DNA from 4 places in the Streptomyces sp. NPDC019531 genome. Region 4 is predicted to be linked to each of the others. Evidence: riboswitches for the same ligand, from Rfam matches in the RefSeq annotation. Region 4 holds a riboswitch; each other region holds the start of a gene.
The links. Region 4 has a riboswitch for cyclic di-AMP ahead of ACI2L1_RS34085 (M23 family metallopeptidase). Riboswitches for the same ligand answer to the same signal wherever they lie in the genome.
Positions count from the first base shown of each region.

Region 1: another riboswitch for cyclic di-AMP. It lies ahead of ACI2L1_RS12795 (transglycosylase SLT domain-containing protein); the one in region 4 lies ahead of ACI2L1_RS34085 (M23 family metallopeptidase).
Region 2: another riboswitch for cyclic di-AMP. It lies ahead of ACI2L1_RS26310 (transglycosylase family protein); the one in region 4 lies ahead of ACI2L1_RS34085 (M23 family metallopeptidase).
Region 3: another riboswitch for cyclic di-AMP. It lies ahead of ACI2L1_RS16165 (peptidoglycan DD-metalloendopeptidase family protein); the one in region 4 lies ahead of ACI2L1_RS34085 (M23 family metallopeptidase).

Region 1 is NZ_JBJDQL010000008.1:86,866-93,913, forward strand. It holds gene ACI2L1_RS12780 (polyprenyl synthetase family protein) at 1-79, opposite strand, end outside; gene ACI2L1_RS12785 (peptide MFS transporter) at 288-1,709, shown strand; gene ACI2L1_RS12790 (CocE/NonD family hydrolase) at 1,725-3,719, shown strand; cyclic di-AMP (ydaO/yuaA leader) riboswitch at 3,960-4,163, shown strand; gene ACI2L1_RS12795 (transglycosylase SLT domain-containing protein) at 4,167-4,649, shown strand; gene ACI2L1_RS12800 (HAD family hydrolase) at 4,653-5,465, opposite strand; gene ACI2L1_RS12805 (LacI family DNA-binding transcriptional regulator) at 5,684-6,712, opposite strand; gene ACI2L1_RS12810 (carbohydrate ABC transporter permease) at 6,740-7,048, opposite strand, start outside.
Region 2 is NZ_JBJDQL010000025.1:33,182-40,229, reverse strand. It holds gene ACI2L1_RS26335 (NAD(P)/FAD-dependent oxidoreductase) at 1-173, opposite strand, end outside; gene ACI2L1_RS26330 (exopolyphosphatase) at 607-1,548, opposite strand; gene ACI2L1_RS26325 (DUF501 domain-containing protein) at 1,545-2,075, opposite strand; gene ACI2L1_RS26320 (septum formation initiator family protein) at 2,106-2,582, opposite strand; gene eno (phosphopyruvate hydratase) at 2,681-3,967, opposite strand; gene ACI2L1_RS26310 (transglycosylase family protein) at 4,268-4,954, opposite strand; cyclic di-AMP (ydaO/yuaA leader) riboswitch at 4,958-5,125, opposite strand; gene ACI2L1_RS26305 (transglycosylase family protein) at 5,331-6,338, opposite strand; gene ACI2L1_RS26300 (cytochrome P450) at 6,531-7,048, opposite strand, start outside.
Region 3 is NZ_JBJDQL010000011.1:88,367-95,414, reverse strand. It holds gene ACI2L1_RS16170 (alpha-galactosidase) at 159-2,234, shown strand; cyclic di-AMP (ydaO/yuaA leader) riboswitch at 2,538-2,699, shown strand; gene ACI2L1_RS16165 (peptidoglycan DD-metalloendopeptidase family protein) at 2,704-3,624, shown strand; gene ACI2L1_RS16160 (SGNH/GDSL hydrolase family protein) at 3,875-4,660, shown strand; gene ACI2L1_RS16155 (TetR/AcrR family transcriptional regulator) at 4,700-5,311, opposite strand; gene ACI2L1_RS16150 (Glu/Leu/Phe/Val dehydrogenase dimerization domain-containing protein) at 5,367-6,545, opposite strand; gene ACI2L1_RS16145 (MBL fold metallo-hydrolase) at 6,722-7,048, shown strand, end outside.
Region 4 is NZ_JBJDQL010000040.1:16,776-23,823, forward strand. It holds gene ACI2L1_RS34065 (MFS transporter) at 1-357, shown strand, start outside; gene lhgO (L-2-hydroxyglutarate oxidase) at 431-1,651, shown strand; gene trmB (tRNA (guanosine(46)-N7)-methyltransferase TrmB) at 1,824-2,693, shown strand; gene ACI2L1_RS34080 (PrsW family intramembrane metalloprotease) at 2,745-4,091, shown strand; gene ACI2L1_RS34085 (M23 family metallopeptidase) at 4,192-5,223, opposite strand; cyclic di-AMP (ydaO/yuaA leader) riboswitch at 5,235-5,392, opposite strand; tRNA gene ACI2L1_RS34090 (tRNA-Met) at 5,700-5,773, opposite strand; gene ACI2L1_RS34095 (hypothetical protein) at 6,024-6,284, shown strand; gene ACI2L1_RS34100 (hypothetical protein) at 6,563-7,024, shown strand.

The sequences.
Region 1 (7,048 bases), on a different contig from region 4:
CAGCCGTCATTCCGGCCTGGACATCGGCTTCCAGAGCCTGGTCCCGCACGCTCAGCCCGAACGGCCCGACGACGGTCACGAGGGGTCTCCTGTCTGCTGGTGTCTACTGGCGGTTACGCGGAATGTCGATAGGTCGCTGCCATCACTCAAGTCAGCGTATCCGGTCGCCTTTGGATCACCGATAGCGCCCGCCCCGTCCATGCCAGGCGGTATCGGATCACGACCGGTATGTTTTTGATCGCCTGAAAAGAACGGATATCTATCGACTTGTAGGGAAGTAGCCGCCCGTGTCCCGGACCGAAGTCGATATCGAGCCAGAAGAGCCCGGGCAGCCCGGCGGCAGCCCTCCTCCCGAGGACGACACCGCGTTCTTCGGGCGGCCCAAGGGCCTGCTGACCCTCTCCGGTCTGGAGGTCTGGGAGCGCTTCTCGTTCCTCGGCATGCAGGCCATCCTCGTCCTGTACTTCGCCGACACGGTGGCGAGTGGCGGCATGGGCATGTCGGCCGGAACCGCCGCCTCCGTCTCCGCGGCCTACGGCACCCTCGTCTACCTGGTCTCGGTCGCCGGCGGCTGGCTCGCCGACCGCATCCTGGGTTCGTACCGCGCGGTGCTGTGGGGCGGCGTCCTGATCGCCTGCGGCCACTACGCGATGGCCGTCCCGACCGGGATCATGACCTGGGTGGGCCTCGGCCTCATCAGCGTCGGCGCCGGACTCCTGAAGCCCCACGTGGCCACCATGGTCGGCAAGCTCTACGCCACCGACGACGACCGCAGGGCCGCCGGGTTCGCGCTGTACTGCATGGCGATCAACATCGGCGCCTTCGCGGGCCCGCTGATCACCGGCTGGCTCGGCGACCACAGGGGCTGGCACTGGGGCTTCTCGGCGGCCGCGATCGGCATGACGTTCGGTCTTGTCCAGTACGTCCTGGGCCGTCGGCACCTCGCCGGACGCAGGAACGCGGCGGAGTTCGCGCTCGCGCCTCAGGCGATGCGCAGGGCCGTTCGTCTGATCATCGCCGGAACGGCAGCCGTCGCCCTGGTCGCCACCCTCCTCGCCCTGGCCGGTCGGCTCACCATGGACCGCTTCGTCGACCTGCTCACCCTGATCTCGGTGATCGCCCCGGTCGTCTACTTCACGGTGATGTTCACGAGCCCCCGGGTGACTCAGGAGGAACGCGGCCGCCTGAGGCCGTACATCATGCTCTTTCTGGCCTCGACGGTCTTCAACTTCATCCTGTTCCAGGCCTGCTCGACGATGATGCTGCCGGCCTCGACGAACGCCGAGACGACCATCCTCGGCTTCGGCTTCCCGGCCGGTTGGTACGCCTCCGCGCTCGGCGCCTTCGAGATCGGTCTCGCGCCCTTCGTCGCCGCCCTGTGGGTCCGGATGGGCCACGGCCAGCCGCATGCCTCCAACAAGATCGCGATCGGGGTCGTACTCGGCGGTCTGTCGTTCCTGCTGATGGTCCTGCCGACCAGCGGGCACGGCGACGACTACCTGATGTCGGCCTGGTGGATCGTCGGCTCCTACTTCCTGCTGGGCCTCGGCGACATCCTCCTGGAGACCTCCGGCATGTCGGCCACGACCAGGCCCGCCCGGACCCGCGACGCCTGCTTCGGCGTCAACGGCGCGATCGCGGCGGCCGCGGGCCTCGCCGTGAGGGCCGCCGCACCCTGGCTGCGCCGCACCATGCACCCCGTCCACTGAGGTCACCCGATGAGCATCCACATCCGTACGTCCTTCCCCTACGACACGGCCCACGAGGACGTCCGCATCCTGCTCCCGGACAGGACGCGCCTGTACGCGCGCGTGTGGCGACCCCTCACCCCCGAACCGGTACCCGCGATCCTCGAATACCTGCCATATCGCCTCACCGACTGGACAGCGCCCCGCGACTGGCAGCGCCACCCCTGGTACGCGGGCCACGGCTACGCGTCCGTCCGCGTGGACGTGCGCGGGCACGGGAACAGCGAGGGCATGCCGGGCGACGAGTACTCGGCCGTGGAACTCGCCGACGGGGTCGAGGTGGTCAACTGGCTGGCCGCACAGCCCTGGTGCGACGGCAGGGTCGGCATGTTCGGCATCTCCTGGGGCGGCTTCAACTCCCTCCAGATCGCGGCCCTCGCACCCGAGCCGCTCAAGGCGGTCGTCACCGTCTGCTCCACCGACGACCGCTATGACAACGACGTGCACTACATGGGAGGTTCCGTCCTCGCGGTGGACATGCACGCGTGGGCGGCGACCCTGCTCGCCTTCGTCTCCCGGCCGCCGGATCCGCTCCATGTCGGCGACGTCTGGCGGGACATGTGGCTGGGGCGCCTCGAAGCCGTGGATCCGTTCATCCACACCTGGCTCGGCCACCAGACCCGCGACGACTACTGGCGGCACGGCAGCGTCTGCGAGGACTACGGCGCGATCGACGCGGCCGTCCTCGCGGTGGGCGGCTGGCACGACCCGTACCGCGACACGGTGCTCAGACTCGTCGAACACCTGCCGCAGGACCGCGTCCGCGGCCTGATCGGCCCCTGGTCCCACCAGTACCCCGACCGCGGTCTGCCGCCCGGCCCGGCGATCGGCTTCCTCCAGGAGACCCTGCGCTGGTGGGACCAGCATCTGAAGGGCGTCGACACGGGCGTCATGCGGGAACCGCTCCTGAGGGCCTACGTCAGCGACTCCCACCCCCCGGCCACGGTGTACGGCACCCTGCCCGGCCGCTGGGTCGGCGAGCCCGGCTGGCCCTCCCCCCACGTCACCACGGTGTCGTACGGCCTTCAGGGCGCCCCTGTGCTGGTCCGTTCCCCGCAGCACACGGGCGTGGACGCGGGCCGTTTCTTCCCCTTCGGCAACGATGCCGACCTGCCGCCGGACCAGCGGGAGGAGGACGCCCGCTCGGCCTGCTTCGAGTTCGCGGTGGGCGAGGAGACGTGGGTCCTCGGACGGCCGCGGGTGCGTCTCAGGGTGACCTCGGAGGTGTCGCGCGGGCAGGTCGTCGCGCGGCTCTGCGATGTCGCCCCGGACGGGTCCTCGACGCTCGTGACCCGGGGTGTGCTGAACCTCTCCGCGCGCCATGGCAGGGACCGGGCCGTGCCCTGGGAGCCGGGGGCCACCCAGGAGGTGTCCTTCGAGCTGAACGGCATCGGACACGCCTTCCCGCCCGGCCACCGCATCCGGCTCGCCGTGTCCTCGGCGTACTGGCCGTGGATCTGGCCGCAGCCCGAATCGCAGGCCGGGTTCACTCTGGAGCCCGCGGGGAGTTTCCTCGAACTGCCGGTACGCGCGCGTGAGACCTCCTCGGACATCGCCTTCGACGAGCCGGAGCAGTCCGCGCCGCTCGGAGCGAACCAGCCCGTGACGCTCGACGAGCCGCGGCCCGAGCGCCTGGTCGTGCGTGACGTGGCCAAGGGCGAGTGGCGCCTTGAGGTCGACCCCCGTTACGGCGGCACGCGCGTGTACCCCGACGGGCTGGAGTTCACCGAGGACGCGCTGGAGACGTACACGATCGACGAGAAGGACCCCTTGTCCGCCCGTGCCCGCTCGGACTGGTCGATCCGGCTGCACCGCCCGGAGCTCGCCTGGGACACCACCGTCCGGACCCGCTCGGAGATCAGCTGCGACAGGACGGACTTCCTCACCTCGAACGAGGTGATCTGCACCGACGGCGGTGAGGTGGTCTTCCACCGGACGTGGGAGAAGCGGATCCCACGGACGGCCGGTTGACTATGAGTTGGGCATTCTTGCCCGTTTTGCACGTCTTGCGCATGGGCGTGACTTGGCTCACCCGGATCAACGGATCGACGCATATCCGGAATTCACCGATCCGCCTTTTCCCGCGCACCAGTTGAGGCTTGCGACCGCAAAGGATCAAGTGCCCCAAATACCCCCGACCAAGGTCAATAAGCACGTCATGTGAATTCGCCACTTGTTCCGGACATGTGCTCTCGCATACGTTCCCGGCCTGTCGGGTGGACGCCGAATCCTGCCACCGCCCGCACACCCACCGAGAAGCCATGGCAGGAGCGGGGGAACCAGGTAAGCCGCCGGACCGGACGTCTTCGGACATACCGGTACGGCTCGGGGTGAAGCCATGCCTTTCGCGGGCATGACCGGGCAACTCCCGCCCGAACCCGACAGCTCACCTCGCAGGCGACGGAGAGGAACTTCGCCATGCCTGCTGCCGCTCAGCACCGCACTCCCCGCACAAGCCGTCTCGTCCGCAAGCTCGCCATCGCCGGCACCGGAGCCGCCGTACTCGCGCTCCCCCTCATCGGCGCGACCACCGCGTCCGCGGCCACCCCGACCGTGCAGACCGCGAGCACGCTCGGCTACGCCAACAACCTGGACGGCTGGATCCGGGCCTCCCTCGCCGTCATGGCGGAGCACGGGATCCCCGGCTCCTACGACGGCATCTACCGCAACGTCATCCGCGAGTCCTCCGGCAACCCCTGGGCCATCAACAACTGGGACTCCAACGCGGCCGCCGGCACGCCCTCCAAGGGCCTGCTCCAGGTGATCGACCCGACCTTCAACGCGTACCACGTGGCCAACACCTCGTGGGACCCGTACGACCCGGTCGCGAACATCACCGCGGCCTGCAACTACGCCGCCCAGCGGTACGGGTCCATCGACAACGTGTTCGGCGCGTACTAGGAACTACGCCGCACTGAACAGTCTTTCGAGGACGACGGCGATGCCGTCGTCCTCGTTCGACAGGGTCACCTCGTCGGCCACGGCCTTGAGTTCGGGGTGGGCGTTGGCCATCGCGACGCCATGGGCCGCCCAATCGAACATGGGGATGTCGTTGGGCATGTCCCCGAAGGCGATCGTCGACTCGGGCCCCAGGCCCAGGTGTTCGGCGGCCAGCGCGAGGCCCGTCGCCTTGGTGATGCCGCATGGCTGGAGTTCGACGGTCCCGGGTCCCGACATCGTGACCGTGGCCAGCGAGCCCACCACCGAGCGCGCCGTCACCGCCAACTCGTCGTCGGACAGGTAGGGGTGACGCAGCAGCACCTTGCTGATCGGCGCGCACCACAGGTCGTCGCGCCGTCCCACCCGCACGGCGGGCAGGGTCGGGTGGGGCATCAGATACCCCGGCTCGATGAGGGTGAGCCCGTCGACGCCGTCCTGGTCGACGGCCGCGTACACCTGGCCGACCTCGGCCTCGATCTTCCCGAGCGCGGTCTCGGCCAACTCCCGGTCCAGGGTGACCGACCAGAGCAGACGGTCCGCGCCGGCGTCGTACACCTGCGCGCCCTGCCCGCACACCGCGAGCCCCGTGCTGCCCAGGTCGTCCAGGAGCGGCCGCACTCTGGGCGCCGGCCGTCCCGTCACGACGAGATGCCGGGCCCCGCCCGCCGCCACCCGCGCGAGCGCGGCCAACGACCGGTCGGAGAGGGTGTCGTCGGCGCGCAGCAGCGTTCCGTCCAGGTCGGTGGCGATCAAGGAATATGCGGTGGAGGCGGCCATGATCAGAGAATACGGATGGTTGGCCCCTCCGACTCGACGGGAACCGGACGGCTGCTGCTTTCACATACGTTGACGGGCGTTCCGGTTCCGGGTGGTGCGGCAGACCGGGTGCGCCGGGGAACCACGCACGGCCGACGCGAGGTATGCCCCCCGCTCGGCCCTCGCCCCCTGCTCCCGTACTCCCCCACCCCCCTACTCCTCTACTCCCCGCGGAGCGCCTACGCCGAGTCCCGCACCACCAGTTCCGTCGGGAGGATCACTCCGGCCGTGTCCTCGCCGGTGATCTGGGCGAGGAGCATGCGGACCATCTCGGCGCTGATGCGGTCGAAGGGCTGGCGCATGGTGGTGAGGGCCGGGGCGAGGGCGGTGGCCGCCGGGGAGTCGTCGAAGCCGCCGACAGCGATGTCGCCGGGGACCGAACGCCCGGACTGCTGAAGGACGTTGACGACGCCGAGGGCCATGAGGTCGGAGGCGACGAACACGGCGTCCATGTCGGGGGCCTGGGACAGCAGCCGCCGGGCCGCCCGTTCGCCGCCGCTGCGCCGGAAGTCGCCCTCGACCACGAGCGCCGGGTCGTACGGCAGGCCCGCATCGGCGAGCACGTCCCGGTAACCGGCGAGGCGGTCGGGGCCGCCCGGCATGTCCAGCGGCCCGGTGACCATGCCGACGCGGCGCCGCCCACCGGCGAGCAGATGGCGGACCATCTCCTGCGCGCCCTCGCGGTCGGCGGCCGCCACGTAACTCACCTTGGAGCCGAGTCCTATCGGCTTGCCGCAGACCACCAACGGGATCCCGGCGTCGTGGAGTTCGGCGGCGACCGGGTCACCGCTGTGGTTGGACAGCAGCAGCACCCCGTCGACGTGACCCGAAGTGATGTACCGGGTCAGCCGTCGCCGGTCGTCGTCGCTCTCCGCGAGCATCAGCAGCAATGGGATGTCGTGCTGGGCGAGCCGTTCGGTGCAACCCCTCAGCAGGATGTTGAAGTTGGGGTCCTCGAAGAACTTCTCCTGCGGTTCCGTGAGCAGGAACGCGACCGAGTCGGAGCGTCCCGTGCTGAGGCTGCGCGCATGCCTGTTGACCACGTAGCCGGTCTTCTTGATGGCTGACTCGACCGCCCGCCGGGCGGCGGGCGAGACGTAGTGGCCGCCGTTCAGGAAGCGGGAGACGGTGCCCCGCGACACGCCCGCCTCGCGGGCAACGTCGTGGATGGTGGGGGGCCTGCGGCGCCCGTTCGCACTCGTGGTCATGTTCCTCGTTAGCAAGAGAAGGGATGTTCAGGCCTTGACCGAGCCGCTCAGCAGGTCCAGGGACCAGAACCGCTGGATCACCAGGAAGAGCGCGATCAGCGGAAGGATCGCCAGCAGACATCCGGTGATGACCAGGGTGTAGAGGGCCGGCTGCGAGGCGCCCTGGGCGAGCAGCGTGTAGAGGCCGAGAGTGATCGGGAACTTCTCGTCGTCGGCGAGCATGACGAAGGGCAGCAGGAAGTTGTTCCAGATCCCCACGAACTGGAAGAGGAACACCGTGATCAGGCCCGGCATCATCATCGGTACGGCGATCCGCGAGAAGATCCTCCACTCGCT
Region 2 (7,048 bases), on a different contig from region 4:
TTGCCGGCGGCGGTTTCGGGGAGGAAGGGCTGGTAGGTCATGTACGACCGGGGGTCGACGACCGTGACGGTCGCCTCGCCGTAGCGCATCTTCTTGAGAATGCGCCGAGCTGCGTACAGGCCTACGTACCCACCGCCTACTACGAGGATCCTGGGACGCTCCGTGGTGCTCATGCCATCGAGTATCCACCTGCCTCAGGGGGGTAGCTCGTGCGCCCCTTCACAAGCTTCCCCGGGGGGTGTGCTATCCTCCGCGACTCGCGTGATCCAGGTCATGGTGCAGGGCGGGAACCACGGTGCGGGGCTTCCCGTTGTCAATGCCGCGTGAGCTGCCTCTCCGTGCCAAAGACGGTCCCGTGAGGGGCCCTCTCGACCCCCTCCCCCACCCTCCGCGCGAGGTCCGCATCCCCCCGTTTTGAACGTGTTCACACGGGTGCTGAACCCCCGGAAGGGCCAACCGCGCCACATTCGTCGCTCGCCAGGACCCAATTCCTTGTGAAGAACTTCACGAACTTTCTCGGCGGCACGTCAGCGAGGGGCCCCGAAGGGCCCCTCGGACGCGCTCAAACGTTGTTCTTCCTGCTCAGCAGAGGTGCTCGGCAGAGGGCTACGCGATCGACCACGCGATGCCGTCGAGGATGTCGTGCTCGCTGACGACGACCTCCTCGGCACCGATCCGCTCCATGATCGACAGCAGGACGAGGGCTCCGGCGGCGATCACGTCCACGCGCCCCGGGTGCATGGAGGGGACGGCCGCGCGCTCGGCGTGCGTGGAGCGCAGCAGCCAGTCGGTGATCTCGCGGACCTTGTCGTGGGAGACCCGGGAGTGGTGGATGGCCGTCGAGTCGTACTCGGGCAGCTCCTGGGCGATCGCCGACACCGTGGTGACGGACCCGGCGAGCCCCACCAGCGTGCGCGCCTCACGCAGCGGGACGGTCTGTTCGGCGAGGTCGAGAGCGGCCTGGATGTCGGCCTTCATGGCGTCGACCTGCGCGGCGGTGGGCGGATCACTGACGGCCCCGTCCCGCACGAGGTGCCGCTCGGTCATCCGTACGCAGCCCACGTCCACGGAGCGCGCGGCCCGCACATGGTCGTCCCCCACCACGAACTCCGTCGACCCGCCACCGATGTCCACGACGAGATACGGCCGGGCGAGGTGGTCGCTGCCCTTGAGCTCCTTGGTCGCCCCGGTGAAGGAGAACTCCGCCTCCTGGTCTCCGGAGATCACCTCGGGCTCGACCCCGAGGATGTCGAGGACCCCCCGTACGAACTCGTCCCGGTTCTCCGCGTCCCGGGAGGCGGACGTGGCGACGAACCGCAGCCGCTCGGCCCCGTGCTCCTTGATCACTGCCGCGTACTCCCGGCAGGCCGCGAAGGTCCGCTCCAGCGCCTCGGGCGCGAGCCGCCCCGTCCGGTCGACGCCCTGCCCGAGCCGGACGATGGTCATACGACGGTCCAGCTCGACGAGTTCACCAGTGGCCGGATCGCAGTCGGCGACCAGGAGCCGGATCGAGTTCGTGCCGCAGTCGACGGCGGCGACGCGGGTCACTTGGCGTCCTCCTCGGCGAGGGTCACGCACGCGCCCTTGCGCCACCACTCCGGCAGCATCGCGATCGCCTCGTCGCCCAGCGGGTTGACGCCGGGGCCCGCGGCCAGCGAGTGACCCACCAGGACGTGCAGGCACTTCACCCGGTCCGGCATGCCGCCCGCGCTGGGGAAGCCCTCCAGGACCTCGATGGCGTCACGGCGGGCGATGTAGTCCTCGTGCGCGGCGCGGTAGGCGGCGGCGAGGTCCGGGTCGGTCTGCAGCCGCTCCGTCATCTCCTTCATGACGCCGTTCGCCTCAAGGGTGCCGATCGCCGAGGCGGCGCGCGGGCACGTCAGGTAGTACGTCGTCGGGAAGGGCGTGCCGTCGGGGAGTCGAGGGGCCGTCTCCACCACGTCCGGCTGTCCGCAGGGGCAGCGGTGCGCGATCGCCCGCAGCCCGCGCGGCGGCCGCCCGAGCTGCTGCTTGAAGGCCTCGACGTCGGCGTCGGTGGGCTCGGTGCGAGGCGTGGTCGGCGGGGGCGTTTCCATCGGTCCTGAGGTCGTCTTTCTGCTATCTGGTCATCGGTCGGAGGCGTCGGACTTGTCGACCCCGTCCCAGACGTTGGCGTACCAGGGACGGTCGGCCGCCCCGAAGTCGGTGCGCGACTGCCTGGCCGCGTCCGGGTCGACGACGACGAACCCCGTCTCCCCCGGCAGCACATAGTGCAGCCGCTGCCGGATCTGCTGCTCCGCGTACGCGTCGTCCTGCCAGCGCGCCTTGAGGTCACGCAGCTTCTCGACTCGCTCGGCGGCCTGCGCCTTCTCCCGCTGGAGGTCGGCGATCTCGGCACGCTGGGAGACGTACTGCCTTATCGGGTACGCCAGCGCCACCACCAGCGTGCACACCACGAGGGCGAGCAGCGCGGCCCGGCCGGTGAGCCGCGAGCGGCGGGCCTGCCGTTTGGTCTGGGACCGGTAGACACGGGCCGCCGTCTGCTCGCCGAGCAGCTTGATCCTGGTCGTGGTGGAGAAACGGTCCCGGTCCTTCACGGCCATCGGCTTTCCGCCTCCCCTTCCTATGTGCGTACGTCCCCGCACACGGTACGGGACCGGGTACGGGGACGTACGTACGACGCCTGCTACGGGGCCGTTGATCAGCCCTTGAAGCGCGGGAAGGCGCTACGGCCGGCGTACACCGCGGCGTCGTCGAGGATCTCCTCGATGCGCAGGAGCTGGTTGTACTTGGCGACGCGGTCCGAGCGGGCCGGGGCGCCGGTCTTGATCTGACCGCAGTTCACCGCGACGGCGAGGTCGGCGATGGTGACGTCCTCGGTCTCGCCGGAGCGGTGGGACATCATGCACTTGAAGCCGTTGCGCTGGGCCATCTCGACGGCGTCCAGGGTCTCGGTCAGCGAACCGATCTGGTTCACCTTGACCAGCAGGGCGTTGGCGGAGCCCTCCTCGATGCCGCGGGCCAGGCGCTCCGGGTTGGTGACGAAGAGGTCGTCGCCGACGATCTGGACCTTGTCGCCCAGCTTCTCGGTGATGACGTTCCAGCCGGCCCAGTCGTCCTCGTACAGCGGGTCCTCGATGGAGACGAGCGGGTAGGCCGCCACGAGCTCCTCGTAGTACTCGGTCATCTCGGCGGCCGAGCGGGACTTGCCCTCGAACTCGTACTTGCCGTCCTTGTAGAACTCGGACGCGGCGACGTCGAGCGCGAGCGCGATCTGCTCACCGGGGACGTAGCCGGCCTGCTTGATGGCCTCGACGATGAGGTCGAGCGCGGCGCGGTTGGACTCCAGGTTCGGGGCGAAGCCGCCCTCGTCGCCGAGTCCCGTGGACAGGCCCTTGGTCTTCAGCACCTTCTTGAGGGTGTGGTAGACCTCGGCGCCCCAGCGCAGCGCCTCGGAGAAGGACTCCGCGCCGATCGGGGCGATCATGAACTCCTGGATGTCCACGTTGGAGTCGGCGTGCGAGCCGCCGTTCAGGATGTTCATCATCGGCACCGGCAGCAGGTGCGCGTTCGGGCCGCCCAGGTAGCGGAAGAGCGGGAGGTCGCTGGCCTCGGAGGCGGCGTGGGCGACGGCGAGGGAGACACCGAGGATGGCGTTGGCGCCGAGCGCGCCCTTGTTGTCGGTGGCGTCCAGGTCGAACATGGCCTGGTCGATCAGGCGCTGCTCAGTGGCGTCGTAGCCGACCAGCTCCGGGCCGATCTGGTCCATGACGGCGAGGACGGCCTTCTCGACACCCTTGCCCAGGTAGCGGTTGGGGTCGCCGTCACGGAGCTCGATGGCCTCGAAGGCGCCCGTGGAGGCTCCGGACGGGACGGCGGCACGACCGGTGCTGCCGTCGTCGAGGCCGACCTCGACCTCGACCGTGGGGTTGCCTCGGGAGTCCAGGATTTCCCGGGCTACGACGACGTCGATGGACGGCACGAGCATCTCCTTCTTGGGATGTGACACGGTCCGCCGGGACCGCGGTGTGTTCTGCGAGACGAGCCTAACCGGCTCCGGGGTATCGGCCACCGTGCCGACCGGCCCGTGGACAGAACCGAGAGTAAATTGTTTCTGAACTGAACAAAGAGCGTCGCTCAAGCGCGCACAAAAAAGCCCCGCCCCGGTGCGTACGGGGGAACACGCACCGGAGCGGGGAGCCCGTGGGGACGGGGGGACCCTCACGAGGCCTTCATCATGAAGGACACGGTTGTGAGGGCGCTGTGGTTCAGCTACGAGCACCCTTTGTTACTTCAGGTGCAGCTGCTGGCCCGGGAAGATGAAGTCGGCGTCGTCGATGATGTCCTTGTTCAGCTTGAACAGCTTCTGCCAGCCGCCCTTGACCTTGTGCTTCTCGGCGATCGAGCTGAGGGTGTCACCCTTGACGACCTTGTACTCGCCGTCGCCCTTCTTGACCTTCTTGCCGGTCGGCGTGGTGACGGTCTTCTTGGCGGTCTGACGCTCGGTCGAACGCGAGGCGCTCTGCTCCTCGGTCGAACGGCTGCTCGTGTTCGAGGAGCTGGAGTTCGAGCCGGAGGAGGACGAGCTGCCGCCGCTGTAGGTGGCGCTGGACAGGCCCGTGCCGCAGACCGGCCAGGCGCCCTTGCCCTGGGAGGCGAGGACCTTCTCGGCGACGGCTATCTGCTGGGCCTTGGAGGCCTGGTTGGCCTGCGCGGCGTACTGCGTACCGCCGTAGGCGGCCCAGGTGGAGGCGGAGAACTGCAGACCGCCGTAGTAGCCGTTGCCGGTGTTGATGGACCAGTTGCCGCCGGACTCGCACTGGGCGACGGTGTCCCACTCGGAGGCGGTGGCGGCGGAGGCGCTGCCGGTCGCCATCAGCGGGGCGGCGATGGCGACACCGGTGACGCCGGCGATGGCGGCGGCGCGGGTGGCCTTGGACGGACGACGGTGCTTGCCCTTGCCGGAAAACAGCATGGTGGATCCCCTCACCGACGCCTGCGAGGTGAGCTGTCGGGTTCGGGCCGGTTGAGTTGCCCGGCCGCGCACCTCCCGGTGCGCGACTTAACCCCAAGCCGGTCCAGCGTGAACTGCTGGGCCCGGCACTTACCTTGGGTCCCCCGCTCCTGCCTACGGCGCTTGACGCGACGACTGTTCCCGTACGGCCGCTGGCAGGATTCGGCGTTGCGACAGACGGGGCTCGGGTTGCCGAGCGGTGATGACCGTAGACATGCGCTCGGCGGAATTTCAAAGACGATCAGGGCTTCTGAGACTCATCCCACACTTTCACCAAACTGGACATTAGGTGCGAAGTGTGACGTGAACTGCCGCTGTTTTTCAGGTCTTTTCGACCCTATTCAGCCCCTGTGTCGAGCGTCTGACCGGCGACGATGTTGCTCGGGTCGGTCCCGATGACGTCCTTGTTCTCGGCATAGAGGGCGCGCCATCCGCCGTCGAGGCCAAGGGAGTCGGCGATGGAGACGAGGGAGTCCCCCTCCCGGACGGTGTAGGTGGCGGCGGCGTGACGGCCGGTCGAGGAGGCCGCGCTCTTCGTCACGCTCTCCTCCGCGCCTTCGTCCGCGCTGCCGCCACGATGCTTGCCGGAGCCGAGGGCGCCGACGTCGACGAGGGCCGAAGAGCCACCCTCCCGCCACGACTTGTCCGCTTCGCCCTCTTCTGGGGTCACCACGGGCGAGCCGTCGGAGGACTGCGAGCCTTCCGTGGCAGAGCTCCCGGAGCCCGAAGAGTTGGATTTGTCCGACTTGGCGGAGTTGTCGCCTCCGGTCGACGGTGTGGCCGACGGCGAAGGCGTCTCGGACGAACCGTCCAGCGAGCCGAGCAGACCGGAAGAGTCCTCGGAGCCCGAAGAGTTCGAGGAATCGGATGAGCCGGACGATCCGGAGGAATCAGACGATTGCGACGAGCCGGACGTCGAGGGCGAGGGAGTCCCGCTCCCCACGCCCGTGTCGACGCGGGCCGAACTCGAGTCCTTGCTGAGGCCGGAGAGCAGACCGCAGGTCGGCCACGCGGCGATGCCCTGGTCCGCGAGGAGCTTCTCGGCCACGGCTATCTGCTGGTTGCGGCTGGCCTGGTCCGCGGTCTCGGCGTATTCGAGGCCGCCGTACCTCTCCCAGTTCTCCTGGGACATCTGGAGGCCGCCGTAGTAGCCGTTGCCGTCGTTCGCACTCCAGGAGCCGCCGCTCTCGCACTCCGCGACCCGGTCCCAGGTGGTGCCGGTGGCGGCGCTCGCCCCGCTCGCCGCGAGCAGTGGGATCGCGATGGCGGATCCCGTCACACCGGCCGCCACGAGGAGTGCCGGAGCCTGACGGGGGCGACGGTGACGACCGTTCCCGGAGAGCATGGAGGGACCTTTCCCGAGACAGCAGGAACCGCGCGGCGAATGGTACGGGGGCACCGCGCTGGTCCGTGAACGTATAGGGATTCGATCACTTGTCACAAGTTAATGCCGCGTAGATCACGTGAAGATCACAGACTTGAGGGCGTGTCATGTTTACGCGCCCCTCCCCCGGTGCAGGCCGGATACCTCGGTCGATTACCGGACGGGCGCGAACTCCACGGGCAAAGTACGCAGTCCACGCATGATGAGCCCACCACGCCAGCGCAAATCGGCCGAATCCAACGCGAGTTGCAGGTCCGGGAGACGGGTGAGAAGAGTGGCGAGCGCGGTCTGGCCCTCCAGGCGCGCGAGCGGGGCACCGAGGCAGTAGTGGATGCCGTGGCCGTAACCGAGGTGCTGATTGTCACGGCGGGACAGGTCCAGGACGTCGGGGTCGGCGAACCGCTCCGGATCCCGGTCCGCCGCGGCGAGCACGACGAGCACGGGGTCTCCGGCCGCGATGTCCTGGCTGCCGATGCGAAGAGGCTCGGTGGCGAACCGCCAGGTGGCGAGCTCGACGGGACCGTCGTAGCGGAGGAGCTCTTCCACGCCGGTCTCCAGGAGGCCCCTTTCCTGCCTGGCCAGGGCCGCCTGGAGCCGGTTCCGCTGCTCGGGGTGGGTGAGAAGGGCGTAGGTGCCGTTCCCGATCAGGTTGACGGTGGTCTCGAAGCCGG
Region 3 (7,048 bases), on a different contig from region 4:
CGATACGACATGGATTCCTGGGGCAATGAGTTGTCCACAGGGCTTGCCATGACTTGTCCACAGGCGTTGCAGACGGGGCTCACGTCCGTTGATGATGTTGGTGCCTGAGCGCACCTGCGCGCACCTGTTGGCACCTGTTCGAATCTGTGAGGGGCATGATGCTGGAGATCGCCGAGAACGGCCGTACGTGGATTCTGTCCGGGCCGGCCAGCAGTTACGCCCTGCACCTCACCGCCGAGGATGAGCTGCTGCACCTGCACTGGGGGGCGCGGATCGCCCTCGCCGACGCCGAGGCCCTCGCCGTACGTCCGCTGCCGGACTACCACGCCTTCGAGTCCCCCCTCGACGGCCGCGAGGAGTACCCGGTCGAAGGCGGCCCCCGCTTCACGCGTCCCGCTCTGTCCGTGCGGACCGACGAGCGGCGTGGCACCGAGTGGAGCTTCGACGCGTACGACACCGAGGGTGACGAACTGCGGCTGCGGTTCCGTGACGCAGGGCTGGTGGTCACGCTGCACTACCGGATGCGCCACGACGTCCTGGAGCGCTGGGTGACCCTGGACAACCACGGCCCGGCGCCCGTCGAGCTGCTGCGCGCCGACTCCGCCACCTGGACGCTGCCCGACCGCGAGGACGGCTGGCGGCTCTCCCAGCTGCACGGCCGCTGGGCCGCCGAGTCCCGGCTCACGCAGGCCCCCCTCACCTACGGCGAGAAGGTCATCGGCAGCCGCCGAGGCCACACCGGGCACCAGCACCTGCCCTGGGTCGCGCTGGACACCGACGCGACCGAGGAGCGCGGCGAGGTCTACGGCTGCGCCCTCGGCTGGTCGGGGTCCTGGCGGATCTGTGTGGCCCAACTCCCCGACGCGCGCGTGCAGATCACCGGCGGCGCCGGCTACGACGACTCGGGTCTGCTCCGGCTGGAGGCGGCGGAGACCTTCACCACGCCCGTCTTCGCCGGGCTGTGGAGCGACGGCGGCTTCGGCGGGGCGAGCCGGGCCTGGCACGCCTACCAGCGGGCGTACGTGATCCCGGACGCGGACCGGGACCGGCCCGTGCTGTTCAACTCATGGGAAGCCACCTACTTCGACATCTCCGAGGAGCAGCAGGGCACCCTCGCCAGCCGGGCCGCGGCGGCCGGTGTCGAGCTGTTCGTGGTCGACGACGGCTGGTTCGGCACCCGGACCAGCGACCGGGCCGGGCTCGGCGACTGGGCCCCCAACCCCGACCGCTTCCCCGCCGGGCTCAAGCCGCTCGGCGACCGCGTGCACGCGCTCGGCATGCAGTTCGGTATCTGGGTCGAGCCGGAGATGGTCAATCCGGACAGCGAGCTGTACCGCGCCCACCCGGACTGGGTGCAGTACCAAGCGGGACGAAAGCGGACGGAGTTCCGCAATCAGCTCGTACTGAACCTCGCGCGCGAGGATGTCCAGGAGTATCTGTGGGAGCAGCTCGACGTACTGCTCTCCTCGGCCCCGATCGACTATGTGAAGTGGGACTTCAACCGCTGCTTCACGGACGCGGGCTGGCCCGGCGACGCCTATCCGCAGCGCCTGTGGGTTGACCATGTACGCGGCTTTTATGCACTGTTGGACCGTTTGCGGGCGGCTCACCCGGGCGTCGCCTTCGAGTCCTGCTCGGGTGGCGGCGGCCGGATCGACCTCGGGGTGCTCAGTCGCACCGACCAGGTGTGGACCTCCGACAACACCGATCCGCTCGACCGCCTCGCCATCCAGCACGGCTTCAGCCAGATCCACCCCGCGCGCGTGATGGCCGCCTGGGTCACCGACAGTCCCAACACCCAGCTCAACGACCGGGTGAGCTCCTTGCGGTTCCGCTTCGTGAGCGCGATGGCCGGGGTGCTCGGGGTCGGCGGGGACCTCGCTGAGTGGACCGAGGAGGAGCTCGCCGAAGCCCGCGAGTGGGTGGACCTCTACAAGGAGATCCGTCCGCTGGTGCAGCGTGGCGACCTCTACCGGCTGCGGCCTCCGCGGGGCGGACTCAGTGCGGTGCAGTACGTCCTGGGGGAGGAGGCCGTCGTTCTCGCCTGGCTCCAGGCGCAGCACTACGGCGAGCCCGTGCCGGCGGTGCGGCTGCGCGGACTCGACCCGACGGCGTCGTACGAATGCCTCGAAACGGGAGAAGTTCACCGAGGGGCCGTATTGCTGCATCACGGACTTCGCACCGGTTTGCGCGGCGACTTGGATGCGACGGTTCTCCGGCTGCGTCGCATCTAGGGCTTCTGTCCGAATTGTTGGCTTCTTTCCAACTCCTGCCGGGATAGGGGTTCCTGTGAATTCATGACGTGAGGAGCGTCATATCCGTAACGGTGTGTCGCCCGTCATGTTCACGTAATTCGCGGGGTTTTCAAGGGGATTTGGGTTCGGTGGCGGGCGTCCGATTCACGCAGGGTGACCGTTAATTCTCATAAGGGATCAACAGGAACGCATTCACAGGGAACCTCTCACTTGTCCCTTTGTGTCTTGCTCGTTTACGTTCGCCACCGATCCGGACGGACGCCCAATCCTGCCGCCGCCCGGATTCCGCACACACTCACCCGTGCACGGCAGGAGCGGGGGACCCACAGGTAGTAACGCCTGTTCCGGTCTCCGGAACGGCTTGGGGTAAAGCCGCGTTTCGGCGCGGCCGGGCATCTCCAGCCCGCACCCGACAGCTCACCTCGCAGGCGCCGGAGAGGAATTCGCCATGCCCGCCAAGGGTAAGCACCGCCGCCCGAAGCCCAAGCGCTTCACCCGCTCGATCGCCATCGCCGGTACCGGGGGTGCCGCGCTCGCCCTTCCGCTCATGGGGGCAACCGGCGCTCACGCGGCGACCTCGCAGTCCGTGTCGGAAAAGGCCGTTCAGGCGCTTCCGGTCACGCAGAAAGTCGCCGAGAAGTCGACTGCGAAGAAGGACGCCAAGAAGACCTCGGCCGTGCGCACCTATTCGGTGCGGGCCGGTGACTATCTCTCGAAGATCGCCGATGAGCAGAACGTCAGCGGTGGCTGGAAAAAGCTCTACGCCGACAACCGCGAGGCCATTGGTGACGACCCGTCGCTGATACATCCCGGCCTGAAGCTCTCGATCGGCAAGAAGGCCACCACGAGCACGGCGAAGACCAAGTCCTCCTCCTCGTCGTCCTCGTCGAAGGCCGAGAAGGCAAAGTCGAAGTCCTCCTCCAACTCGACGGCCGCCACGCAGAGCTCCAGCAGCTCCAGTGGCTACACGCTCCCGGTCAGCGGTGCCACCATCGGCACCGGCTACCGCGTCGCGGGCAGCATGTGGTCCAGCGGCTACCACACGGGCGTCGACTTCGTCGTTCCGACGGGGACCTCGCTCAAGGCCGTGGCCGCGGGCACGGTCGTCTCCGCGGGCTGGGGCGGCGCCTACGGCAACCAGGTCGTCATCAAGCTCAACGACGGCTACTACGCGCAGTACGCCCACCTCTCCCAGCTCTCCGTCTCGGCCGGCCAGACCGTGACCGAGGGCCAGCAGATCGGGCTCTCCGGCGCGACCGGCAATGTGACCGGTCCGCACCTGCACTTCGAGATCCGCACCACGCCGGACTACGGCTCGGACGTGGACCCGGTCTCCTACCTCCGCTCGAAGGGCGTCGCCGTCGGCTGACGACACCCCCTGCGCCACCGAAGGCCGGACCCCGATCCCCGGGTCCGGCCTTCGGTGTGTCCGCGCGACTTCCGGGTGTGGCTGTCGCAGCGTCAACAGTCCTGGTGAGAAAGCTATTCCTGGTTTGGTGAACACTTTAGGAGTGGCTTATCTCACCGCCCGTCAAGTCTTTCCTACGGTCGCGTAGGTCACATTCGAAGGTGAATCATGAACTGCTGTGGCAGACGATTCGAAGAATGACAGCAGATCAGTGATCGGGTCGTACGTGGCGGTGGGGGACAGCTTCACCGAGGGCGTCGGCGACCCCGGCCCCGACGGGGCGTTCGTCGGATGGGCCGACCGGTTCGCGGTACTTCTCGCGGACCGGCGGCCCGAGGGCGACTTCAGGTACAGCAATCTCGCCGTGCGCGGGAAGCTGCTCGACCAGATCGTCGAGGACCAGCTTCCGCAGGCCGTCGAACTGGCACCGGACCTGGTGTCGTTCTGCGCCGGCGGCAACGACATCATCCGGCCCGGCACCGACCCCGACGAGGTCGCCGAGCGCTTCGAGCGGGCGATCGCCAGGCTCACCGAGGCGTGCGGCACCGTCATGGTGACGACCGGCTGCGACACCCGCGGGGTGCCCGTGCTCAAGCACCTGCGCGGCAAGATCGCCACCTACAACGGGCATGTGAGGGCCGTCGCCGACCGGTACGGGTGCCCGGTGCTCGACCTGTGGTCCCTGAAGACCGTCCAGGACCGGCGGGCCTGGGACGGCGACCGGCTGCATCTGTCTCCGGAGGGCCACACGCGTGTGGCGCTTCGAGCGGGGCAGGTACTGGGCCTTGAGGTACCCGCGGATCCGGATCAGCCGTGGCCGCCGTTGCCGCCGCGCGGGCCGCTGGATGTGCGGCGTGACGACGTGCACTGGGCACGCGAGTACCTGGTGCCGTGGATCGGGCGTCGGTTGCGCGGAGAGTCCTCCGGGGACCATGTGACGGCCAAGGGTGTGCTGTCGCCGGACGACATCAAGACGCGGATCGCTTCGGTGGCCTGAGAGGGCACCCGGGGACCGCGGTCGGACCGGCCTGAGTGGTCAGCGCATCAGCGCTGTCCGTTCCAGGCCCAGTTCCCGGGCCAGCGCCTCGTCCACCCACGCCTGAGCGCGGGATCTGGGCACCGCGCCCGCATAGGACGTCAGTTGGACTGCCAGGCCGTCCAGGAGGGCGGTGAGGCGAAGGGCTGTCGCTTCCGGGTCCGGGCAGTGGAACTCGCCCGCCGTGACGCCCTCGACGATGACCTCCGCCAGCGCCGCCTTCCAGCGCTTGTCGAGGTTGCGTGCGACCTCCTGGAGCGTGGGCTCGCGCAGGGCCACCGCCCAGCCCTCGATCCACAGGCGCCAGCCCTTGGCCTGGCCCGTCGGGGCGTACCAGCGCACGGCCGCCCGCAGCCGGCGCAGTGCGCTGGTCCGGCGCCCCAGCAGCTTGCGCAGATGGGCCAGGTCCTCCTCGGCGGCGTGGGTGAACGCGGCCGCGACCAGCTTCTCCTTCGTCGAGAAGTGATAGAGCACCAGGGCGTTGCTCACCCCGAGCGTCGAGGCCACGTCGGCGATCCTGACGGCCGCCACGCCCCGCGCCTCGATCTGCTCTATAGCGGCCCGCAGCAGCTCCTCGCGCCGCTCGGCCACCGTCAACCGCACTCTCGCCACGGGATCACCCTAATCCGTCACGCTGTGCGGCACCGCCCGCCCGGGTCCGCGCTGGTCAGCGGTACCAGCCGAATCGATCGGCGATCAACGGCAGCCGGTCCGCGACCAGCGCGTGGGCGGCGGCGCGCGGCGAGGTGCCGTCCGCCTCCGCGCGGGTCAGCAACTGTTCGACGAGGGCGCGCATGGAATGCCGTAGGTGGGTGAAGGCCTCGTCCGCGTCCGCGCCGATGTCGCCGAACAAGGTCCACCACCACCAGGCGTTCGTCCCGGAGTTGACCACCACGTCGGGCAGTACGGTGATCCCGCGCGCGGCCAGCAGGGTCTCCGCGGCCGGCAGGACGGGCATGTTGGCCGCCTCGACGATCCAACGGGCCCGGATCCGCCTTTGGTTGCCGGTGTCGATCGTGTGCGAGACCGCCGCGGGGACGAGGATCTCCGCGTCGAGCGACAGCCAGGCGTCACCGGGCAGTTCGCGGTCGGCGGGGCGAAGAGCGGCGCGGTCCACGGTGCCGTAGGTGTCCCGGGCGGCCAGGAGCGCCTCGATGTCGAGTCCGGCGGGGTTGAAGATCGTGCCCTTGATGTCGGCGGCGGCCACCACGGTCAGCCCCGCGCGGGTGAGGAAGCGCGCCGTCGCCCCTCCCATGGTGCCAAGACCCTGTACGGCCACGTGCGTGCCCGCGTACGGCACCGAGGCCCGGTCCAGGGCCACGAGCACCGCCTCGGCCACCCCGCAGCCGCCCGCCAGCTCGTCCAGCCCGGTGCCGTCCACCTCGACGGCGAACGCGTCCGCGAGCCGCCGCCGGGCTGCGCTCTCGTCGTCGAGGAGCGGATAGACCGCCTGGATCGAGGAGACGAGACCGGCCTCAGCGGCCGCGCGGTCCAGCAGGTCCCGGCTGAGGCCGAGGTCCTCGCCGGTCGTCCAGAAACTCTCGATGTACGGCCGCATGGCGCGCAGGTAGCGGACGAGGAGCCCGTACGCCTCCGGATCCCGGGGGTCGCAGTCGATGCCGCCCTTCGCGCCGCCCAGCGGGACGTACCGCGCGGCGGGGTCGTAGTGCAGGACCTCCTTCATGGTCATGCCGCGGGCGAGCCCGGCGACCTCGTCCAGCGTGCACCCCGGGCGCATCCGCAGCCCGCCGCTGGCAACGCCCCGTACCAGCCGGTCGACGACCAGGAAGCCGTGGCGGCCGGTGACGTGGTCGGTCCAGGTGAGCGACAGCAAGGGGGTGGTCACGCGGACTCCGGGGTGGCTGGACGGCTACTGAACGGGGAGTCAGTATTGGCAGCGGGGTGCGCGCTGTCAACGTGATCGGCCCGGGCTGCGTCCTTCCCCGTGTGACCGGGCGGACCCCGGCACTGTCAGAGGGGCGGACCATAATGGATGCCTCAGCGACTCCACCTGGAGGTACCGTGATCGGCTTCCGTTCCCTGAGTTCCGGGCTCCGCGCGCTGCAGCCCGCGGCCTTCGGTGCGGACCCGAGCGGTGAGCGCATGGCGCGTATCCGCAGATCCCCCCACTTCAAGGACGGCGTCTTCCAGAACCCCGGCGGAAACCCCGCGCGAACCCGGCCCGACGGGTCGGCGCTGGACTTCGCCAAGGTCTTCTTCGACAGCGACACCCGGCCCCAGCGGGCTCCCGAGGGTCGCATCCCGGTGCACCCCACGACCCTCGCCGACCTCTCCAAGCCGCCCGCCACCGGGCTCCGGCTGACCTGGATGGGGCACTCCAGCGTGCTC
Region 4 (7,048 bases):
GGGTTCTACTCCTACGACCGGTTCGCGGCCGACGCCGCCGAGTGCTACCGGGATCTGAAGGCGCCGCGGCAGGTGCGCCGGTTCACGGAGCAGGCGCTCTCGAAGCCTACGGAGGAGTTCGTACGGTCGCACGGGCTGCGGCTGGTCGTCTCCGCGGTCGCCGAGCTCGAGTCGGGCAATCTCGACGCGGCGTGCGAGCAGGGGGTGCGGGCGGTGGAGGTCGCGGGGCGCATCTCGTCCGCGCGCACCACCGAGTACGTGAAGGATCTTCTGCATCGGCTGGAGCCGTATGGGGACGAGCCTCGGGTGGTGGAGCTGCGGGAGCGGGCTCGGCCGCTGCTGATGGCTCCGGCGTAAGCCCTGGACAGCATCACCGCCACCTGCGTTTGAAGTGACTGTCAGTGGTGCAGTGCACTATCGGGGGTGGGAGGTGGTGCAGGTGCTGTCCGGGATCGCTTACGACTGTGACGTGCTCGTGGTCGGTGGGGGCATCGTCGGGTTGTCGACGGCGTATGCGATCACGCGGAGCGCGCCCGGCACCCGGGTCGTCGTGCTGGAGAAGGAGGCCGGACCCGCTCGGCACCAGACCGGGCGGAACAGCGGGGTGATCCACAGCGGGATCTACTACCGGCCCGGGTCGCTCAAGGCGCGGTACGCCGTGCGCGGAGCCGCCGAGATGGTCAAGTTCTGCGCCGAGTACGGCATCGCTCACGCGGTGACCGGCAAGCTGATCGTCGCGACCGAGCGGAGCGAGCTGCCCCGGCTGCACGGGCTGGTGCAGCGCGGCCGGGAGAACGGCATCCCGGTGCGGGAGCTGGGCGCCGCCCAGATCGCGGAGTACGAACCCGAGGTGGAGGGACTCGCCGCCATACACGTCGGGACGACCGGGGTGTGCGACTTCGCCGGGGTCGCGCGGCAGCTCGCGGAGGCGTCGGGAGCGGAGATCCGGTACGGCGCCGAGGTACGGCGGATCGACCGGCGGCCGGAGCTCGGGGTCGCCGTGCTGACGGGCGCCGGGGATGTCGTACGGGCGCGGGTGCTGGTGAACTGCGCCGGGCTGCACTGTGACGAGGTGGCACGGCTGACCGGGGACGACCCGGAGATGCGGATCGTGCCGTTCCGGGGGGAGTACTACACGCTGGCGCGACCCGAGCTGGTGCGGGGGCTGGTGTATCCGGTGCCGGATCCGGCCTTTCCGTTCCTCGGGGTGCATCTCACGCGCGGGATCGACGGAAGTGTCCACATCGGACCCAACGCGGTGCCGGCGCTGGCCCGGGAGGGGTACGGGTGGGGGGTCGTACGGCCTCGGGAGCTCGGGGCGACGCTGGCGTGGCCGGGGTCGTGGCACATAGCTCGGCGGCACTGGCGGTACGGGGCGGGTGAGCTGCGGCGGTCGGTGTCGCGGGGAGCGTTCACGACGGCCGTGCGGAGGCTGCTGCCCGCTGTGATGGCGGATGATCTGGTGCCCTCGGCGGCGGGGGTGCGGGCGCAGGCGGTGCTTCGGGACGGGACGCTGGTGGACGACTTCCTGATCCGGGAGGGGGCCCGGGCGGTGCACGTGCTGAACGCTCCCTCGCCGGCGGCGACCGCCTCGCTGCCGATCGGGCGTGAGGTGGCTCGGCGGGCCCTGGAGGCGTTGCGGGCCGTGTGAGGGGGGCGCGCTGGCCGGGCTCCGGGTTTTTCTCGCCCCCGCCGCCCCTACCCGCCCCGTCCTCCGGGGGCTCCGCCCCCGGACCACCGGACCCCCGCTCCTCAGACGCCGGAGGGGCTGGATTTGCCCAGGCGCCGGAGGGGCTGGAGCTGCCGGTAAAATCGGTCCCACTGTGTCTGACTCCCTCAACGCTCCCGAAGCCTCCCGGCCCCGGCACCAAGCCGGTCCGCATGCCCCCGGTGTCCCCGTGCGGCACACCCGGGGCAAAGGGGAGCCGCGGTTTCCCGACGGCCCCAGTGCCGATCCCGCGGGGTCGCACTTCGAGCGGCGGATCCGGAGTTTCCAGCCGCGGCGGAGCCGGGTGACGGCGGGGCAGGCGGATGCCCTGCAGCGGTTGTGGCCGACGTGGGGGCTCGACATCGACGGACAGCACACGATTGATCTCGGCGAGATGTTCGGTAACGATCATCCCGTCGTGCTGGAGATCGGGTTCGGGATGGGCGAGGCCACCGCGCAGATGGCCGCCGCCCGGCCGGGAACCAACATTCTCGCCGTCGACGTGCACACTCCCGGGCAGGGGAACCTGCTCAACCTCGCCGAACAGCAGAAGCTGTCCAACATCCGGGTCGGCAACGGCGACGCCATCATCCTGCTGCGCGAGATGCTCACCGAGGACTCGCTCGACGGACTGCGCGTCTACTTCCCGGATCCCTGGCCCAAGAAGCGGCACCACAAGCGGCGGCTGATCCAGCCGGAGTTCCTCGACCTGGCCGCGACCCGGCTGCGGCCGGGGGCGCTGGTGCACTGTGCGACCGACTGGGAGCCGTACGCCGAACAGATGCTCGAAGTGCTCACCGCGCATCCCGACTTCGAGAACACACAGGCCGACGGCGGATTTGCGTCGCGTCCCGAGTTCCGGCCGCTGACCCGTTTCGAGGGGCAGGGACTGGACAAGGGACATGTCGTGAACGACCTGCTGTTCCGCCGCGTACAGCACGGCGACCGAACCGACCGATCCGCTCAACCCCCCACCGGCGCCTGAGCGTCCCAGCCCGGCTGCGGGCGGCGCCTCCGTCTCGTTAAGGTCGATGCTGTGGCCACCTGTCCCCCGTATCCGACGCACCCCGGTGACCCCACCGGTGGCGGCACGCTGCGGCATGCTCACTGGTGGCAGAAGAAGTGGGTGCGCTACGGCGCCCTGATCACGCTTCTCGCGCTCTCCGGGCTCGTCATCCTCGCCCTGGTCCGCGAACAGACCGGCACCGAGGGGTTCCTGGTCGGGCTGGGCCTCGCCGTCCTGCCCGTACCGCTGCTCATAGCCGCCTTCCGCTGGCTCGACCGGGTCGAACCGGGCCCCTGGCGCAACCTGCTCTTCGCCTTCGCCTGGGGCGCCTGTGCGGCCGCGCTGATAGCGATCATCGCCAACAGCTTCGCGACGAAGTGGATAGCGACGGCGACCGCCGACCCGACCAGCGCGGACACGCTCGGCGCGACCGTGATAGCGCCGGTCGTCGAGGAGTCGGCCAAGGCCGCCGCCGTACTGCTCGTCTTCCTGTTCCGCAGACGGGACTTCACCGGGATCGTCGACGGGGTGGTGATAGCCGGGGTCACCGCGACCGGGTTCGCGTTCACCGAGAACATCCTCTACCTCGGCACAGCCTTCGGAGCCGACCAGCTCACCGGCGACCGCGGCATCGCCTCCGTCACCGCCGCGACCTTCTTCGTGCGGGTCGTGATGTCACCGTTCGCGCACCCCCTGTTCACCGTCCTCACCGGCATCGGCTTCGGCGTCTCCGCGCTCGCCGCGGAGCGGCAGCACATACGGCGGGTGCTCGTCCCGTTGTCCGGGCTGCTGCTCGCGATGGGCATGCACGCGATGTGGAACGGCTCGTCGACCTTCGGGGAGTACGGGTTCTTCGCGGTGTACGCGATGTTCATGGTGCCGGCGTTCGCGCTGCTGACCTGGCTGGTGATCTGGACGCGGCAGCGGGAGCTGAAGACCGTCCGCGAGGAGCTGCCCGCGTACGCCGTCGCCGGGTGGCTGGTGCCGACCGAGCCGTATGTGCTCGGGTCGATGCGGGCGCGGAGGGTGGCGCGGGAGTACGCCCGACGGCAGCTCGGGGGGCGGGCCGCGGGGCGGGCGGTCGCGCAGTACGAGGCGTACGCGACGTCGCTCGCGTTCCTGCGGCGCCGGGGGCGGCTCGGACGGGCGAACGCGGACTTCGTCGTACGGGAGCGGGAGTTGTTGCACGAGCTGTGGCGGCGGCGGGACGTGGCGCGGCCGGCGCTGGATCACGCGGCGCGGATGACGGCGCCGCCGGTGCCGGTGGCTGCGCCGCCCTGGCCGGTGTACGGGGTGTACGGGTATCCGGCGCAACAGCCGACCCACCCGGTGCACCCGACGGTGCCGTATCCCGCGTACAACCCGTACCGGACGTAAGGGCTGCGGAGGGATCGGCACCGCGCGGTTGCCGCGAGCGGCGTACGCGTCGAGGACCGCGAAGGAGCGGGACTCTACGGCCGCGAAATCACCGTGGACCTCAGGGGTTGAGCCCCTTGCCCCGCAGCCACGCCATCGGGTCGATCCCGTCGGCCGCGCCACCGGGGTGGACCTCCAGATGCAGGTGCGCGCCGGTCACGTTGCCTGTGGCGCCCACGCGCCCGATGACGTCACCGGTGCTGACCTTCTGGCCGACGCTGACACTGATCGAGGACTGGTGGCAGAACCACAGCTCGGTGCCGTCGTCGAGGGTGAGGATGGTGCGGTAGCCGTAGGAACCGGCCCAGCCGGCCTCCGTGATGGTGCCGCTGTGGATCGCCTTGATCAGCGTGCCCGTGGGCGCGGCGAAGTCGAGGCCGGTGTGGTAGCCGGAGGACCACAGCGAACCGGCCTGACCGAAGGTCGAGGTGATCGTGTACGACGAGGTCGGCAGCGTGAACTGCTTGGCGAGCTCGGCCAGGCGCGCGGCCTCGGCCTTCTCCGCGGCTTCCTGCTCTGCCTTCTTCTTCGCGGCGGCGGCCTTCTCCTGGGCCTCCTTCTCCGCCTTGGCGGCGGCCGCGTCGGCCTCCTTCTGGGCGGCGTCCGCGACGGCCTTGGCGGCCTTGGAGTCGATCTGGTCCTGCTGCTGCTCGGCCTGGGCCAGGATGCGCGAGCGCAGTGCCTCACCGGCGTCCGAGGCGGACTCGGTCTGCGAAATTTCCGTGGAGGTGGTGCCGCCGACCGTGCTGAAGGCGCTCGTGTCGTCGGAGGAGCCGGAGTCGTCCGAGATGAGCGAGTCCACGGAGGGCAGGTCCGGCATGGAGATGGACACCGGCGGCTTGCCGGTGTTGGCGCTGGCCATCCCGCCGGCGCTGACGGCGGCTATGACACCGACGCCCAGAACGGTGGAGCTGCGGGCGAATCCTCCGCCGCGCTGCTTGGCGACACGATGCCGGCCGCGCACCGGAGCGAGGGACTCCGCGGTCGGGTTCCACTCGCCGAGGGGGGCCTCGTCGTCGGCACGGTAGCCGCCGTACACGAGCGTGTCGCTCGGTGCGTACGGCGCCTCGGGGGCAGGCGGGTTGGACGCCACGTGGGCGTGCTCCTTTCCTTCCTTCTCGCCTACCGGGTTAGCTGACGGGTTCGGAGCAGGAAGGTCTCCTACGCGCGTATACCCACCGTGCTGCCACGGCGGAGTACGAGCGATTCACCCCAAGTTGGTGGTTCCCCGGTTCCCTTGCGGAATTCGGCGCGTGAGCACGGAGCCGTCTCTTGTGACGGCTGGGACGACCGCGCTGCGTTATCGAACGTTAATAGACGCGGGGGCTCGATTCCAAGCCGTTCCTCTTGATCATTAACGAAATCCCACGGGACTTACGGCCCAAGAACGCCGAAAAACGGGCGACTTGACCTTGCCCCAGGTGACTCACAGGTATTGACGGCATGTCAGTTGTTACGCGGAGGGCACTCGCCCGATCACACCACGTCACGAAGGCCGTCGGCCAGGAACCCCGGGGAAAACACTCAGGGCCGGAATCCAGTGACTGGATTCCGGCCCTGAGCCTTGAGTAGCGGGGACAGGATTTGAACCTGCGACCTCTGGGTTATGAGCCCAGCGAGCTACCGAGCTGCTCCACCCCGCGCCGTTGTGTTCACTACTGTACGCCATCCGCGGGGTGACTCGCGCCAGGGTTGCCGTTTCTCCAGGTGGTTGAGGGCCACATCCAGGTCGGGGCCCGCGTTCCGGACCACCAGCCAGGCGGGATGTACCGCCCCATCCTCGCCGACCAGGCCTCCGTGGTCTCCCTGGCCTCCACGGCCAGGTCCGGTTGGGGCGATCGGCCGGGTGGGACCGGCGTACCGTGGCGCCCCTCACGGAAACGAGGAGGGACCATGACGGCAGCCGAGGAGCGCCCGACGGAGATCGGCAAGCGGGACATCCCGCTCTCCGGGGGCCGCACGCTCCGGGTGACGGAGTTCGCCAACGGCAGCGTCCGGCTGGCCGTCCACGCGGGCTCCCCCTACGTGGTGACGGTCCTGGAGCAGATCGACGACGGAGTCATGCTGAAACTCTCCCCCGGCCGCGAGGGCTCGAACGCCCACCGGAACTGGGTCCGCGACCACAGCGAGGGCGGTCCCTCTCAGGGGAGCTGACAGCAAGAGGCTCGGCGGCCGTGGCTCCTCCCCTGGCGCCTCGCACCTGCCGGGAACTCAGCTCGGTGTGCTCACCGCCACCCTGTTGTGAACCGGCCGGTCCGAGCCGACCCGGCTCTGGGTCAGCCCCTCCCAGTACTGTCGCCGCCGCCCCGCGCGACCTCGCCGTCCCCTTGGCGGAGTTGAGCCGGGAGCACGGTGACGGACGACGCCCTCGCCGGGACGCTCGCCGACGCCGCCGTGCTGCATCTGCGGATGGCGAGCCCGGGCCGCCCCTCGTGCCGGGCCCCACCCATCCGTTCACCGCGGGCTGCCTCGCCTTCGCGCACAACGGCTTCTTCTCGCCGTACGACGCGCTCGACGAGCTCATCGCCCCCGGGCTGCTGTCCGGCGCGGCCGGGAGCACCGACTCCGAGCGGTTCTTCCTGCGGGTGCTGACGCTGCTGCGGGACAAGGACCCGGTCGAGGCGCCGGCAGGCCGCCGACGGCACACGGGCCCGCATGTCCTTCGCGAGCCTCAACTGTCTGCTGATGACCGGGGAGACGCTGTACGCGACGCCGACGACGACACTCGGTCCGAGGTCACCATGCGGCGCGGGCCCGGCTACTTCCGGCTGCGGTACCAGGCGGACGGGGGTCGGGTCGTCGGGGCGTGGAGTGTGCTGCCGTACCGGCGGGTGCTGGAGGTCCGGCGGGACGGCCTGGGCGATGTGTGCACACGTGACGGGCGGATGGTGTAGCGGGCTACACCGTGCGCCAGGAGC